Regions from separate parts of the Azospirillum sp. NS33 genome, predicted to be linked through region 2. Evidence: riboswitches for the same ligand, from Rfam matches in the RefSeq annotation. Region 2 holds a riboswitch; the other holds the start of a gene.
What was found. Region 2 has a riboswitch for cobalamin ahead of bluB (5,6-dimethylbenzimidazole synthase). Riboswitches for the same ligand answer to the same signal wherever they lie in the genome.

Region 1 (7,388 bases), on a different contig from region 2:
ATCCGTCCGGCGCTGATCCTACCCCGCCGCGACCAGCCGGCCGTCGCGCAGGTGGAGGGTGCGGGTGGCGACGCGGTCGCGGAAGGCGGCGTCGTGGGAGACCACGATCATCGCCTGGGGCAGCGCGTTCAGGATCGCCACCACCCGTTCGGTCGTCGCCTCGTCCAGGGCGTTGGTCGGCTCGTCCAGTAGCAGCACGTCGGGCTCCATGGCCAGCACGGCGGCCAGGGTCACCAGGCGCTTCTCGCCGCCCGACAGCTTGTGGGTGACGCGGTCGCGCAGCCGGGCCAGGCCCAGGCGGTCCAGCACCGCCTCGACGATCGCCGCCGCCTCGGCCCGGGACCGGCCCATGTTGAGCGGCCCGAAGGCGACGTCCTCCAGCACCGTCGGGCAGAACAGCTGGTCGTCGGGGTCCTGGAACACCAGGCCGGCGCGACAACGCACCTCATGGAAATCGGCCTCGCCGCGCCGCTCGGCGCCGAAGGCGACGATGCGCCCGGCCGCCGGGCGCAGCAGCCCGACCACCAGGTGCAGCAGGGTGCTCTTGCCCGCCCCGTTGGGGCCGACGATGCACAGCCGCTCGCCCGCGGCCAGGGTCAGGTCGACCCCATCGAGCACCACCGGCTGGCCGGGATAGCCGAAGCGCAGGCCCGAGAGGTCAAGAAACGGCGCCATGGAGACCATCCAGGGTGAGCAGGGCGAGGCAGGCGAGCGCCACCAGGCCGGCGAACACGGCGTCGCGCCGCCCCAGGTGGAGGTCGTCGAGGAGCGGGATGGTCCCGGAAAAGCCGCGGCATTTCATGGCCGCGAGGATGCGCTCGGAGCGTTCCAGGGCGCGCACCAGCATCATGCCCACCAGATAGCCGAAGCTGCGCAAGGTGTGGAGCGAGTTGGCGGGGCGGAAGCCGCGGGTGCGCATGGCCGTGCGCAGGCGCCGGTACTCCTGGTGCAGAACGTCGATGTAGCGCACCGTGAACAGCAGCAGGTGCACCAGGTTGACCGGCACCCGCAGCCGGTGCAGCGCGTGGCCCAGCGTGACCGGCGACATGGAGCCGACCAGGGCCATCAGCGCCAGCACCACGGCGTTGGCCTTCAGCGCGATCTCCACGCCGCGGACCAGCCCCTGCCACGACGCGCTCACCCCCCACACGGTGAGGATGGGGTCGCCCGGCACCGTGAAGGGCAGCATCAGCAGGATGAAGACGATGAAGGCGTCCATCGCCGCCATGCGCCGCAGCGTCGCCGCCGCCGGCAGCCGGGCCAGCAGCATCGCCGCCAGCGCCAGCCCGAGGGCGAGCGCCAGCACCGGCAGGGCGGAGCAGGCGACCACCGCCACGGCGAACGCGGTGGCGGCGAGAATGCGCACCCGCGGGTCGATGCGGCGGACGACGCCGTCCGCGGCCACCGGGTCGAGGCCGCGCCACTCCGGCCGCTCGGACGAGACGACGTGGCCCACCTCAGGTCCTCCCCAGACGGCGGCGCGCCGCCAGATAGAACCCGACCCCGAACAGGCCGGCGATGTAGCCGAGCCCGCCCAGCACCGATTGCAGGTCGGTCTTCTCCTTGTAGGCGGCCAGCTCGCGGCGCAGCGGCACGATCTCCCGCCGCACCGCCTCGGCGATCGCCGCCCGCTGCTCCTCGCCCAGCGGCGCAGCGGCGGCCGCGCCAGGCGCGGTCGCGGGTGCGGTGGCAGCAGCCGGGGCGGCACCCGCCGCGGCGCCCGGCAGCTCCGCGGCGTCCATGTGGATCTCGACGACGTGGCCGGCGCCGAGGTCGGCGCGAAAGACGTGGGTGACGCGCCCGACGGGGGTGAAGGTGAAGAAGCCGTCGGCGTCCGTCCGGGTCTCGCCCAGCTTGGCGCCGGTCCCGTCGAAGACCTCGACCAGGGCATCGGCGGCGGTGTCACCGTTGGAGAAGCCCACCTCGCCCTCGATCACCGTGGTTCCCGCGTAGACCGCGGCGACCACCTTGTGGGCCGCGGCCGGCGCCGGCGCCCCCAGCACGGCGGCGGCAAGGGCCAGCGTGGCAAGCAGCCTAGACATGACGGTCCTCCCATGCGGGGCGCGACGCCAGGGCGTCGAACAGCTCCGGCTTCACCTTGCGCGCCAGCAGCACCGCGGCCGCGGTCAGAAGCGACTCGATGATCATGACGGGAATGTGCGCAAAGAACACCAGCTTGGCGGCGGCCACGAAGGCGTCGCCCGACAGGGCCAGCGAGAGGGCGACGAAGGCGGCGGTCAGGGCGATGGAGAGGCCGCCGCCGACCGCGCCCCACACCGCCGCGCCGGCCGGGGAGGCGGCGGCCACCCCCCTGCGGCACGTGACGTGGACGATGACCGCCGGCAGGGCGATGTTCACGGCATTGACGCCGAGCACCGTCAGCCCGCCGAATCCGAAGAACACCGCCTGCAGAAGCAACCCCACGAACAGGGCCGGGAAGGCGGCCCAGCCGAGCACCAGCCCGGCCAGGCCGTTCATGATCAGGTGCACGCTGGACGGCCCCAGCGGCACGTGCACCAGGGAGGCCACGAAGAAAGTGGCGCTCAGCACCCCGGCCGCCGGGATCTTCTCCATCGGCAGGGAGCGCAGGCCGTAGCCGACGCCCGCCACCGCCAGCGCGGCGCCGCCGATCACCACCTGCGCCGACAGCGCTCCGTCCACGATGTGCATGGCCGTGCTCCGTCCGGGGGCTCAGTTCAGGTCGAAGGCGCGCACCCACAGGACGGCGTCCTGGGACAGCTCCTTGCCGGCGTGTTCCGTCGCCGGGCCGACGCCCAGCGCGGCGAAGCCCCAGAAGCCGGCCCTGGGGATGCCGAAGGTGAACACGCCGTCCGCGCCGGTGACGACGACCACCGCGCCGCCGGGCATCGGCGCGGCCTTCGGCGCGGTCGGCGCGTTGGTCGCCATGTCGGGCTCGGCCGCCATGTATTCGATCTCGATCTCGGCGCCGGCCACCGGCTTGCCGTCGGCGAGCACCCGCCCGGTGAAGGTCGACCCGGCGATGACGTTGGTCGGCTTGATCATCGGCACGATCTCGGTGGCCAGCCCCACCGGCTCCTGCCAGTCCGTGGGAATCCCGCCCTTGTTGAGGAACGACTTGGTGATCTGCTGGATGTAGATGTCCTCGCTCGGCTCGTAGTAGGGCGCGGGGACCAGCGCCAGCACGTAGTCACCGTTCAGCTTGACCGGCACCGTGGCGTCGTAGGCCTTGGCGGCGTTCCCGGCGCCCGTGAAGGTGATCGGCTTGAGGCGGTCCATCAGGTCGGTCCGTTCGCCCTTGTGGACCAGGACGAAGGAGTCCGGCACACCCATGTCCATGACGTGGCCGTTCTCGAAGGGGTGCCAGAAGATGAGCTTGAGCGGCACGTCGCCGGGCCGGGCCAGGTGGACGTCGGGCGTGTAGATGAGCTGGAAATGCGCGTGCGCGGCGCTGCCACCGGCCAGGACGGCGGCGGCGGCGGAAACGGCAAGGAACAGGCGGGTCACGGGTCGATCTCCCAAGACGATGCGGTGGCCCGCCGGCAAGGCGGCGGGACCGGTGCGGGAGACGCAAAAGGGGAACCGGCGGCGGCCCGGCGCACGAAGGGGCGCGTCGAGCCACAGCCCACAACGCTCACCCCGGCGTCCAGGCGGAAACGGTCGCGGCGCCGACGGGCCACGGCCGGTGAGGGCAGGTTTCCTGGCTCGCGGCTCGGGCGCCCGCGGCCCGCCTTCCCGGTTTCCCAGTGGCATGGATGGCCTCGGACTCGCCGCTTACAGTTGCGGGGGCAGCCCCGGCATTGACAGGGACGGCGCGTCGACGCGCCGCGGTCCTGCCGCACCGGATTCCCTCTGGTTCCCTTGCGGGAAACCCTCACGGCCGGCAGCATACGACAGATTGTCGCGCCGTCAAAACCACAAACGCCGTGGTCAGCGGAAGGGCGCGGGCTGGGCCGTCAGCGACGCGGCCAGCAGGAGGGCGCCGATCGCCAGCAGGGCGGTCCCCGCCAGCAGCGTCATGCCCGTTTCGACGCGCCCGACCCAGCGCGCGTCGCCGGCCGTGGCGGCCAGGGCGAGGCGGCGCGAGCCGACCGCCAGCACCGCCAGCGCCGACACGGTGATCGCCGTCCCCACCGCCATGGCCAGGGTCGCCGCCACACCGGCGGCGAAGAACCCGATGGCCTGGGCGAAGGCCAGGACCACCAGGGCGCCGCTGCACGGGCGCACCCCCACCGAAACCACCACCGCCGCGGCACGCCGCCACCCCTGTCCGGCCCCGGCCGGCGGCGCCACGGCGTGACCGCAGCCCGGGCCACCGGAATGGTCGTGGTGATGGTCGTGATCATGGTGGCTGTGGCCGCAGACGTGGCCGAGGGCGCCGTGGCGCGGGCGCCGCAGGGCCGACCAGACCATCGCCGCGCCGAGCGCCGCGGTGAGGCCGTAGCCGAGCCGTTCCAGGATCTCCGCCACCGGCCGCGCCTCGCGTCCCGCGGCGCCCAGGACGAAGACCACCATGCCGACCACGACCACCGCGGTGGCGGCCTGCGCCAGCGACGCCGCCCAGGCCAGCGCCAGGCCGCGCCGCAGCCGCCGCCCGTCGGCCAGGACATAGGCGGCGATCACCGCCTTGCCGTGGCCCGGCCCGGCGGCGTGGACCACGCCGTAGGCGAAGGACGCGGCGGCCAGCCCGCCCGCGGCCACCATCCCCTCGTCGCGGACGGCGCGCAGCGCGGCAACCAGGGCGCGGTGCAGATCGCCCTGCCAGTGGCGCAGCCAGGCCGCCGCCTGCGCCCAGACGGCGCCCGGCTCCAGGGCGGCGACGGCGGCACCCAGCAGCAGGACGAGACCCAGACCGACGGCGACGGCCCGCCCCCGGCCGGTCACGGGCGGTCCCCGCAGGACAGCACGATCCAGTCGGCGAAGGCCGCACCCAGGCTGTCCTCCGGCTGCGCCGGGTCGGGGTCGGCGTCGAGCGCCACCTCGTCCGGCACGAAGCCCTGCTCCCGGTCGGCGACGCGGTCCAGCGTCGCCCGGCACGACGCGGGCACGGTCCCGGCGAGACGGACCGGCGATTCCACCGGCGGCGCGATGTCGATGTAGAAGGACGGGTCGAACATGGCGAAGCGCAGCGGGGGGCCGTCGGCCACCAGCGGTGCGGCCAGCGGCAGGGTCAGGCTGAATTCCAGCCGGCCGCCCTCGAAGCGCATGCGCGCCACCGTGGCCGGCCCCAGCTCCAGCCGCCGGTCGCCGTGCTTGAGCAGGCTGAAATAGCCCCACCCGGCGAGGCGCTCCGCGGTCTCGTCGGCCAGCGGCTGCAGTTCGTCGGAGGCGAAACGGCCGTCGCCGTCGGCGTCGCGACCCTCCACCTCGTACACGCTGAAGACGTCGTCGAACAGCCAGCGGGTCTCGACGGCGGCCAACCGCTGGCGCGAATCGAAGTGGAAGACCGCGGTGGCGTCGATCCAGACATGGGGGTGGGCCGCGGCCGTCCCCGACAGGGCCAGGCAGCCGAGAAGGGCCGCGAGCGCGGCGGGCCGGGGGGTGGGCGGGATCATGGCACCCGGGGCTGGAACGGCAAAGCGGCCGAAGTGTGCCGCAACGCTCCGGTGCGCCGCAAGGGGTGCGACCGTCACGGCGCGGCGCGGCGGGCGCGGGCGCGGGCCATCACCACCGCCTTCAGGGACCGGGGAACGCGGCTGCGGTCGGTCCAGCGGACGACCACCCCGCCGGCGCGGCACTCCGCCGCCAGTTCCCGGCCGTTCTCGTAGCGGTGCTGGTCCAGCGTCGCCCAGCCGTCGAGCGCCCGGTAGTCGAACGGCCGCCCGCGCAGGAAGTCGTGGAACCCCTCGAAGAACTTGGGATGCCGCAGCACCGGCCGGGCCTCGCGCCACGACAGCGCGTCGACGATGCGGGTGTTCCGGGCGCCGGTCATTGCAGCGGTCCGGGCTCGTGCCGCGGCGCGGTGCGCACGGCATCGCCCAGCCGGTCGAGCAGGCCGGCGGTGGCCGCCGCGCCCTGGGTGGCGGCCAGGTGCCCCACCGATTCGATCATCATGGCCCAGGCCAGCGCCTGGCGCGTGACCCGGCCGGTCCGCGCCTCGCCCCAGACCCCGCGCACGAGGTCCAGCGCCGGGCCCAGGTCGTCCGGCAGGTCGTCCGGCAGGTCGTCCGGCAGGTCGTCCGGCAGGTCGTCCGGCAGGTCCCCGCCCCACTGGTCGTCCGTCATTCGTGACCGCCTCCGCCCGTTGTCGTTATGTTATATCATAACGTGCGGGGTGCGGGGACGCCAGCGCCGCGGCGCCCGGCCCTCAGCGTGGCGCGGCGAGGAGCTGTTCAGCGGCCTGCCGGCCGGTCCTCATCTCCGCGAACATCCATTCCCGGAAGGTGCGGATCTTCGCCTGGTCGGCCTTGGCCTTCAAAGTGACGAAGGCGTGGCCGCGCACCCGCATGCCCTGGGTGGCGAAGGGCACCACCAGGCGGCCGGACAGCAGCTCCCGCTCCGCCAGCAGCAGGCTGTCCAGGCACACGCCCATGCCGTCGACCGCGGCGCTGATGGCCATGAAGGAGCGGTCGAAGCGCAGGCCGCGCTCCAGGTCGAGGCGGCTGGCCCGGTGGTGGCGGGCCCAGTCGCGCCAGCTCAGGATGTTGACCTCGGAGTGGATCAGGGTGTGCTTGGCGAGGTCGGCGGCGCGGCGGATCGGGTTGAGCCCGGCGGCCAGCCCGGGAGAGCACATCGGCACGATGATGTCCTCGGGGAACGGCACCAGCACGGCGCCGTCGAAGGCCGGGCCGGGGCGGTAGCGGATGTCCACGTCCGCCAGCCCCTCCGCCAGGTCGGCGGCGCCCACCGAGGCGTGGAGGCGGATGTCGATGCCCGGCTGCAGCTCCTTGAAGGCGCCCAGGCGCGGCATCAGCCACTGGGTGGCGAAGCTGGGCGTGGAGTGGACGGTGAGAATCGCGTTGCCGCCCGCCGCCTCGACGTTCTGGGTCGCCGCCTCGATGCGGGTGAAGGCCGCCGTCACCTCCGCCGAATAGGCGGCGCCGACGTCCGTCAGCACCACGGCCCGGTGCACCCGGCGGAACAACCGCACGCCAAGCTGGTCCTCCAGGATGCGCACCTGATGGCTGATCGCCGACGGCGTGACCGCCAGTTCCTCTGCCGCAAGCGCGAAGGAGCCCAGCCGCGCCGCCGCCTCGAACGCCTGAACCGCCTTGATCGAGACCCGTTTGCGCATCGCACCATTTCGGTGAATTCAGCTCATGCGAAGCCGATCTTATTCATTTGTTCGGCTCACCTCAACCCCATACAGTCGACGAAGTGGTTGGCCGCAACAGCAAATGGCCGGCTCCGCAAACACCGACAAACAACGATCCGCTCCGCGGCGCGTCTTCCGCCGCCACGGGGAGGTT
Region 2 (7,388 bases):
ACTCCGTGCTCGCCCAGGCCGACCGTCTGGGTGCCGAGGCCTACGCGCGCCAGCAGGAGGCGATCATCGGCCGCCCCGACAGCCGGGACTCCCTGGCCGCCGTGCGCTGTCCGGCCCTGGTGGTGTGCGGCCGTGAGGATGCCCTGTCGGGGGTCGCGGTGCACACCGAGATGGCCGCCCTGATCCCCGGGGCGCGGCTGGCGGTGGTGGAGCACTGCGGCCATCTCTCGGCCATGGAGCAGCCGGTCGCCGTGACGGCGCTGCTGCGGCTGTGGCTGCTCCACGGCTGACGTCCGCCGCCTGCCGCGGCCTGCTTCCTCAGCAGCCGCCGAGGAAGCAGCGATCGTTGTCGTCGCGCTCCTCCGGCGGGAACAGCGCGAAGGTCAGATCGCCGACCAGGCTGTCGAAGGCGGCGCTGTCGACCGCGACCGGCGTCGCCAGCCATCCCGTGGCCGAGGTCAAGGCCCCGCCGCGGCAGAACGCCGCCTCCACCATCATGTCGCCGCTGGTGCGCGGCTGGGTCGGCACCGGCCCCTCCCGGCACAGCGCGGAGGGCATCACCGGCGGCGCGGGATCGAACGCGAACACCACCTTGTAGTCCGGGCGTGCCGACTCCCCCGGCGTCGTGGTGAAACGGGTGTCGATCCCCATGATGTGCCCGTCCATGGCCTCGATCACCGCGGCCTCCAGCCGCTCCCGGTCGGCGCCGGCGGGCGCGCCGTGGATGACGACCCTCAGGTCACGGCCGGACGCCGCGTAGCGCACCTCGCCGCGGGTGTAGGCGCCGAGCGGCGCGTCGGCGACCACGCGCCCGCCGCTGCAGCCGACCAGCGGGGCGGTGGACAGCGCCAGGACCGCCAGGGCGTGTAGCCGGCAAACGGAACGGTTCGGCATGGCGTGTCCCCCTCGGTTGGCGTGGCCGTCGCCGCAAGCATGGTGCCGGGCCGGCCGCACGGCAAGGCCCAGCCCGCGCGACGCGTGATGATGGGACGAACCGGCGGCCCCGCTGTTGAGGGTCGATCCAACCGCCACGAGGGAGAGGGCCATGCTGACGCTGGACCGTCGGGCGCTGCTCGCCGGGGCGACCGGCGCCACCATCCTGGCCGGCGGCCTCGGACGGGGGTGGGCCCAGGGCGGGACGATGCCGCCCGCCGGACCGCTCCGCTTCGCCATCCGCGTCAACGGCGACGAGGCCGGCCACCACACGCTGCGGTTCGTCCCCACCGCCGACGGCTTCGATGCGCTGGGCTCCACCCGGATCCGGGTGAAGGTGGCGTTCATCACCGCCTACCGCTTCTCCCAGGAGACCGAGGAGCGCTGGGTGGGTGGGCGCTGGGTGCGCTACCGCAGCAGCGGCGAGGAGAACGGCGACGCCTATCGGGTCGAGGCCCGCAACACCGCGGACGGCGTCCTGCTGAACGGCCGGCCGGTCGCGGCCGGCGTGATGCCGGCCAGCTTCTGGAACCCGGGCGTGCTCGACAGCCCGCGGGTGATCGACCCGGTGAAGGGCACGGTGGTGACGCAGTCGGTGCGCCGCCGCGGCCGCGACCCGGTCACCCTGGACGGCCGCCGGATCGCCGCCACCGCCTACGCCGTCGACAACTTCCTGGATGGAACCATCTGGTACGCCGCGGACGGCCGGTGGCTGCGCGCCGACTTCGACAAGCGGGGCCACGCCGTGGAATACCGGCGCACCGCGTGAGCGGTCGCGGCGGCCTCTGGCGCCGCCGGGCGTCCCGTGCCACCATGGCGCCGCGCCAGGTGCCCGCGGCTTGCGGGAGAATCGGGAAGGCGGTGGGAATCCGCCACGTGCCCAACGCTGTGATGGGGACCGTCCGGACACGCGCCACTGGCCAGCGGCCGGGAAGGCGTCCGGACGGGACGATCCTCAGTCAGAAGACCGGCCTGGACGCATCAGGGCCCCGCCCCGGACAGGCGGCGGCCCCTTTTGCCTCCAGGAAGGGGACACCATGGACGCCCGCTCCACCACCGGCACCCGGTCCGACGACGAGGTGCCGGACGACGCGTTCTCAGCGGCCGAGCGCGACGCCGTCTACAAATGCATCCACCGCCGCCGCGACGTCCGCGGCCAGTTCCAGCCCGATCCCATCCCCGACGACGCGCTGGCCCGCATCCTCGCCGCCGCCCACCACGCCCCGTCGGTCGGGTTCATGCAGCCCTGGGACTTCATCGTGGTGCGCGACCCGGCGGTGCGGGCCCGGGTGAAGGACGCCTTCGATCGCGCCAACGGCGAGGCCGCCGACCTCTTCGAGGGGGAGCGGCAGCGGCGCTACCGCGCCCTGAAGCTGCAGGGCATCGTCGAGGCGCCGGTGGGGATCTGCGTCACCTGCGACCGCGACCGCCGGGGCGCCGTGGTCCTGGGCCGCACCCACCAGCCGGAGATGGACCTCTACAGCGCGGTGTGCGCGGTGCAGAACCTCTGGCTGGCGGCGCGGGCCGAGAACATCGGGGTGGGCTGGGTCAGCATCCTGCGCCCCGACGACCTGCGCGAGGCCCTGGGCATCCCGCCGGCGATCCGGCCGATCGCCTATCTCTGCGTCGGCCGCGTCTCCCATTTCCACGACCGGCCGGAGCTGGAAAGCGCCGGCTGGCAGGAGCGCACGCCGTTGCGCGACGTCGTCTGGTTCGACCGGTGGCGGGGCCCGGCCGAGGACGATCCGTTGCTCGACCACCTGCGGTGAGGCGGCGGTCGCGCCCCGCGCGTCCCTACACGTCGATGTCGTCGGCCTGCACGAACCTGGCGTGCTCCTGGATGTAGCGGAAGCGCAGCTCCGGACGCCGCCCCATCAGGCTCTCCACGAGGCCGCGGGTCATCGCGGCCTCGTCCTCCTCCAGCGGGTCGGCGGCGTTGGGCACGACGACCCGCAGCAGGGTGCGCCGGGTCGGGTCCATGGTGGTTTCCCGCAGCTGGGCCGGCATCATCTCGCCGAGGCCCTTGAACCGGCTGATCTCGGTCTTGCGGCCCTTGAACTCACGCCCCATCAGCTCCTCCTTGTGGGCGTCGTCGCGGGCGTAGAGGGACTTGGTGCCGGCGCTGATGCGGTAGAGCGGCGGCATCGCCAGGTAGAGGTGGCCCTGCTGGATCAGCCCGGCCATCTCGCGGTAGAAGAAGGTCATCAGCAGCGAGGCGATGTGGGCGCCGTCGACGTCGGCGTCGGTCATGATGATGACCCGCTCGTAGCGCAGCTTGTCGACCGAGAAGTCCCTGCCGAGACCGCAGCCGAGCGCCTGGACCAGATCGTTCAGCTCCTGGTTCGCGCGCATCTTGTCGGTGGTCGCGCTGGCCACGTTGAGGATCTTGCCGCGCAGGGGCAGGATCGCCTGGGTCTCGCGGTTGCGCGCCTGCTTGGCCGAGCCGCCGGCGGAATCGCCCTCGACCAGGAAAATCTCCGTGCCGTCCGGGGAGTTGCGCGAGCAGTCCGCGAGCTTGCCCGGCAGCCGCAGCCGGCGGGTCGCGCTCTTGCGGGCCATCTCCTTGCTCTGGCGGCGCTTGGCGCGGTCCTCGGCCTTCTCGATCAGGCGCTCCAGCAGGGCGTTGGAGGCCGAGGGGTCGCCCGACAGCCAGTGGTCGAAGTGGTCCTTGACCGCCGCCTCGACCAGGCGCTGCGCCTCCGGCGTCGCCAGCTTGTCCTTGGTCTGGCCCTGGAACTGCGGCTCGCGGATGAACACCGACAGCAGGATGCAGGCCTCGCCCATCACGTCCTCGGCGGCGATCTGACCGGCGCGCTTGTTGCTGGTCAGCTCGCCATAGCCCTTCAGCCCGCGCACCAGCGCCGCGCGCAGGCCGGCCTCGTGGGTGCCGCCCTGGGGGGTGGGGACGGTGTTGCAGTAGGTGTGCGAGAAGCCGTCCTCGTCCTCCGGCCAGGCCACCGCCCATTCCCCCCGCCCCTGGCCGTTGGGGAACTCCACCTGTCCGGAGAACGGGGTCGGCGTCAGCGTCCTGCGCTCCTTCAGCGCGCCGTGCAGGTAGTCCAGCAGGCCGCCGGGAAAATGCAGGGTCTCCTGGGCCGGGGTGGTGCTGTCGGGAGCCAGCAGGGAGGCCTCGCAGCTCCAGCGGATTTCGACCCCGCGGAACAGGTAGGCCTTGGAGCGCGCCATCCGGTAGAGGCGGTGCGGCTCGAAACGGGCGGCCTCCCCGAAGATCTCGGCGTCGACGTGAAAGCGAATGGTGGTGCCGCGCCGGTTGACCGCCCCCTGGCAGGCCAGGGGGCCCTGGGGCACGCCGCGGCAATAATCCTGGACGTAGAGCTGGCGGTCGCGCGCCACCTCGACCCGCAGCCGGTCGGTCAGGGCGTTGACCACGGACAGGCCGACGCCGTGCAGGCCGCCCGAGGTCTCGTACACCTTGTTGGAGAACTTGCCGCCGGAGTGGAGCGTGGTGAGGATCACCTCCAGCGCCGATTTGCCCGGGTATTTCGGGTGCTCGTCGACGGGAATGCCGCGGCCGTTGTCGCGCACCGTGACGGTGCCGTCCGCCGCCAGCTCCAGGTCGATGCGGGTGGCGTGCCCGGCCACCGCCTCGTCCATCGCGTTGTCCAGAACCTCGGCGACGAGGTGGTGGAGCGCCCGCTCGTCGGTGCCGCCGATGTACATGCCGGGACGCCGGCGCACCGGCTCCAGCCCCTCCAGAACCTCGATGTCCTGGGCGGAGTAGGTCTCGGCCTTGCGGGCCGTGTTCGCGAAGAGATCACTCATGCCGGCGACCATAGGAATTTCGTCTGGGGTGCGCAAGCGCATGCTGTGGCCGCACTATAGCAGGCGCACAAGATCTGGTTCCGCCTTTTTTCCGACGGCGGACCACCCCGCAGCGGAGGTTCCATGGACGACACGAATCCGGCCCAGCAGGCGCCCGCCGACCTCACCCGCGGCCCCGCCCTGCGCACCATCGCCATGCCCGGCGACACCAACCCCAACGGCGACATCTTCGGCGGCTGGCTGCTGGCCCAGATGGATCTGGCGGGCGGCGTCGTCGCGGTCCGCCGCGCCCAGGGCCGGGTGGCCACGGTCGGCGTGGAGGCGATGACCTTCCACAAGCCGGTCTACGTCGGCGACGAGGTCAGTTGCTTCGCCACCGTGGAGCGGGTCGGACGGACCTCGATGCGGGTGCGCATCGACACCTGGGTCACCCGCTTCCGCAGCGGCGAGGCGGTCAAGGTGACCGAGGGGGTGTTCACCTACGTCGCCATCGCCGACGACGGCCAGCCCCGCCCGGTGCCGCCCGCCGCCTGACGGTGTCGCAGCCGTGCCATGGTGTGGCCGCGGGAACGCACCCCCGCCGGTTCGTGAGGGCCGCCCGGCTTTCCGTTTGACGCCCCGATTCGGCCATGATTCCATCGCGCGATGTCGATGGTGGATAACATTGCGGACGCGGTAGCCCGCGCGGCCAGGAACGCCCTGCGTCAGGTCATCGGGCCGGCGATCGGCGCGTGTGTCGTTGGCTACTTCGTCTACTACGCGGTCCAGGGCGACCGCGGCCTGATCGCGCTGAAGAGCCTGCGCGGCGAGATCGCCACCGCCGAGCGCGTGCTCGCCGAGGTGCGGGCCGAACGCATGACCATGGAGAAGCGCGCCAACCTGCTGCGCGCCGACAACCTCGATCTCGACATGCTCGACGAGCGGGCGCGCTCCATGCTCAACCTCTCGCACCCAAACGAGGTCGTCCTGCCCCGCGCCCCCGCCGCGGGCACCCTGCCGCCGTTGCCGGATCCGGACCTCCCCGCACCGCTGCGCTGACCGCCCCGTCCTCCCGACCCCGCCCTGCTCCGCCCCGCCCTGCTGGCCCTTCGGCATAGCGGCCGGGTTGGGCATGGCCCCTCGGGCCGTTCCGGTGCTAGGGTCGGGCGGCGCTGAAGACGCGGAGGCACCGGACGCGCCGCCGGCGCCCGCCCGGCCGAGTCGAAAGTTGCGTTGTTGGTCCGCCCGGTTTGCAAAACACACCCGCGGCACGCCGCAGCAGGATCGGCCGGCAAGGGGAAGCGGTCGGAAATCAGCACATTAACCTCATCGCGGTTAATGCTGTCTTTTTCAAGTGAAATCAACCGGTTGCCGAGCCCGCCCTTGCCCGGGCCGGGATCGGGCGCTATGAATGTCACAACGACCGGCGGCACGGGCTCCCGCAACGGCCGGTCCTGTCAACGCCAGGGGAGGATACATGGCTGCGCCACGACGCCGGACGAAGGCGCCTTCCGAGTCCGCACCGTCCAACACCACCGCGGGCGCCTCGCCCGAGGAACTCCTGCACTACTACCGCGAGATGCTGCAGATCCGCCGCTTCGAGGAGAAGGCCGGGCAGCTCTACGGCATGGGCCTGATCGGCGGCTTCTGCCACCTCTACATCGGCCAGGAGGCCGTGGTGGTGGGCATCCAGGCGGCGCTGAAGGACGGCGACAGCGTCATCACCAGCTACCGCGACCACGGCCACATGCTGGCCTGCGGCATGGACCCCAAGGGCGTCATGGCGGAACTGACGGGGCGGCGCGGCGGCTACTCCAAGGGCAAGGGCGGCTCGATGCACATGTTCAGCCGCGAGAAGCACTTCTACGGCGGCCACGGCATCGTCGGCGCCCAGGTCCCCCTGGGCACCGGGTTGGCCTTCGCGCACAAGTACGCCAAGGACGGCGGCGTGTGCACGTGCTATCTCGGCGACGGCGCCATCAACCAGGGCCAGGTCTACGAGAGCTTCAACATGGCCGCCCTGTGGAAGCTCCCGGTGGTCTACGTCATCGAGAACAACAAGTACGCCATGGGCACGGCGCAGGAGCGCGCCTCGGCCGGCGAACTGCACCAGCGCGGCGCCTCCTACGGCATCCCCGGCCACCAGGTCAACGGCATGAACGTGCTGGACGTCAAGGCGGCGGCCGACGAATGGATCCCCTGGGTGCGCGACGGCAACGGCCCGGTGATCCTCGAGCTGAAGACCTACCGCTACCGCGGCCACTCCATGTCCGATCCCGCGAAGTACCGGACGAAGGAGGAGGTCGAGAAGATGCGGACGGAATCCGATCCCATCGACCAGATGAAGAAGCTCCTGCTCGACAAGGGCGTCGCCGACGAGGACAAGCTGAAGGAGATCGACCGCGCGGTGAAGGCGGTGGTCTCCGAGGCGGCGGAGTTCTCGCAGCAGAGCCCGGAGCCGGACCCGTCCGAGCTCTACACGGACGTCCTCGTCGCAAGCTGACGCGAAACCAATGGCGGAGCCGCGGCGCGGCACCCGTCCGGCACGACCGGTCGGGGCACGCGCGCGGACGCGGAGGGAAGGTATGCCGATCGAAGTGCTGATGCCGGCGCTGTCGCCCACCATGACCGAGGGCAAGCTGGCGAAATGGCTGAAGAAGGAAGGGGACGCGGTCAAGTCCGGCGACGTGCTG

Region 1: linked by a shared signal. The riboswitch ahead of AC6H2I_RS25650 (DUF4198 domain-containing protein) and the one ahead of bluB (5,6-dimethylbenzimidazole synthase) in region 2 are both predicted to bind cobalamin.

What each region holds. Positions count from the first base shown of each region.
Region 1 covers NZ_BAAKJB010000039.1:18,878-26,265, forward strand. Annotated here, with positions in the region: gene AC6H2I_RS25625 (GlxA family transcriptional regulator) at 1-16, shown strand, start outside; gene AC6H2I_RS25630 (energy-coupling factor ABC transporter ATP-binding protein) at 19-675, opposite strand; gene cbiQ (cobalt ECF transporter T component CbiQ) at 659-1,456, opposite strand; gene AC6H2I_RS25640 (NikL family nickel/cobalt ECF transporter subunit) at 1,458-2,042, opposite strand; gene cbiM (cobalt transporter CbiM) at 2,035-2,670, opposite strand; gene AC6H2I_RS25650 (DUF4198 domain-containing protein) at 2,692-3,486, opposite strand; cobalamin riboswitch at 3,653-3,870, opposite strand; gene AC6H2I_RS25655 (nickel/cobalt transporter) at 3,910-4,863, opposite strand; gene AC6H2I_RS25660 (DUF1007 family protein) at 4,860-5,534, opposite strand; gene AC6H2I_RS25665 (hypothetical protein) at 5,609-5,911, opposite strand; gene AC6H2I_RS25670 (hypothetical protein) at 5,908-6,204, opposite strand; gene gcvA (transcriptional regulator GcvA) at 6,287-7,213, opposite strand.
Region 2 covers NZ_BAAKJB010000010.1:134,230-141,617, forward strand. Annotated here, with positions in the region: gene AC6H2I_RS11455 (alpha/beta fold hydrolase) at 1-290, shown strand, start outside; gene AC6H2I_RS11460 (hypothetical protein) at 319-894, opposite strand; gene AC6H2I_RS11465 (DUF6134 family protein) at 1,046-1,702, shown strand; cobalamin riboswitch at 1,758-1,909, shown strand; gene bluB (5,6-dimethylbenzimidazole synthase) at 1,971-2,702, shown strand; gene parE (DNA topoisomerase IV subunit B) at 2,728-4,716, opposite strand; gene AC6H2I_RS11480 (acyl-CoA thioesterase) at 4,840-5,250, shown strand; gene AC6H2I_RS11485 (FtsB family cell division protein) at 5,362-5,754, shown strand; gene pdhA (pyruvate dehydrogenase (acetyl-transferring) E1 component subunit alpha) at 6,173-7,198, shown strand; gene AC6H2I_RS11495 (pyruvate dehydrogenase complex E1 component subunit beta) at 7,281-7,388, shown strand, end outside.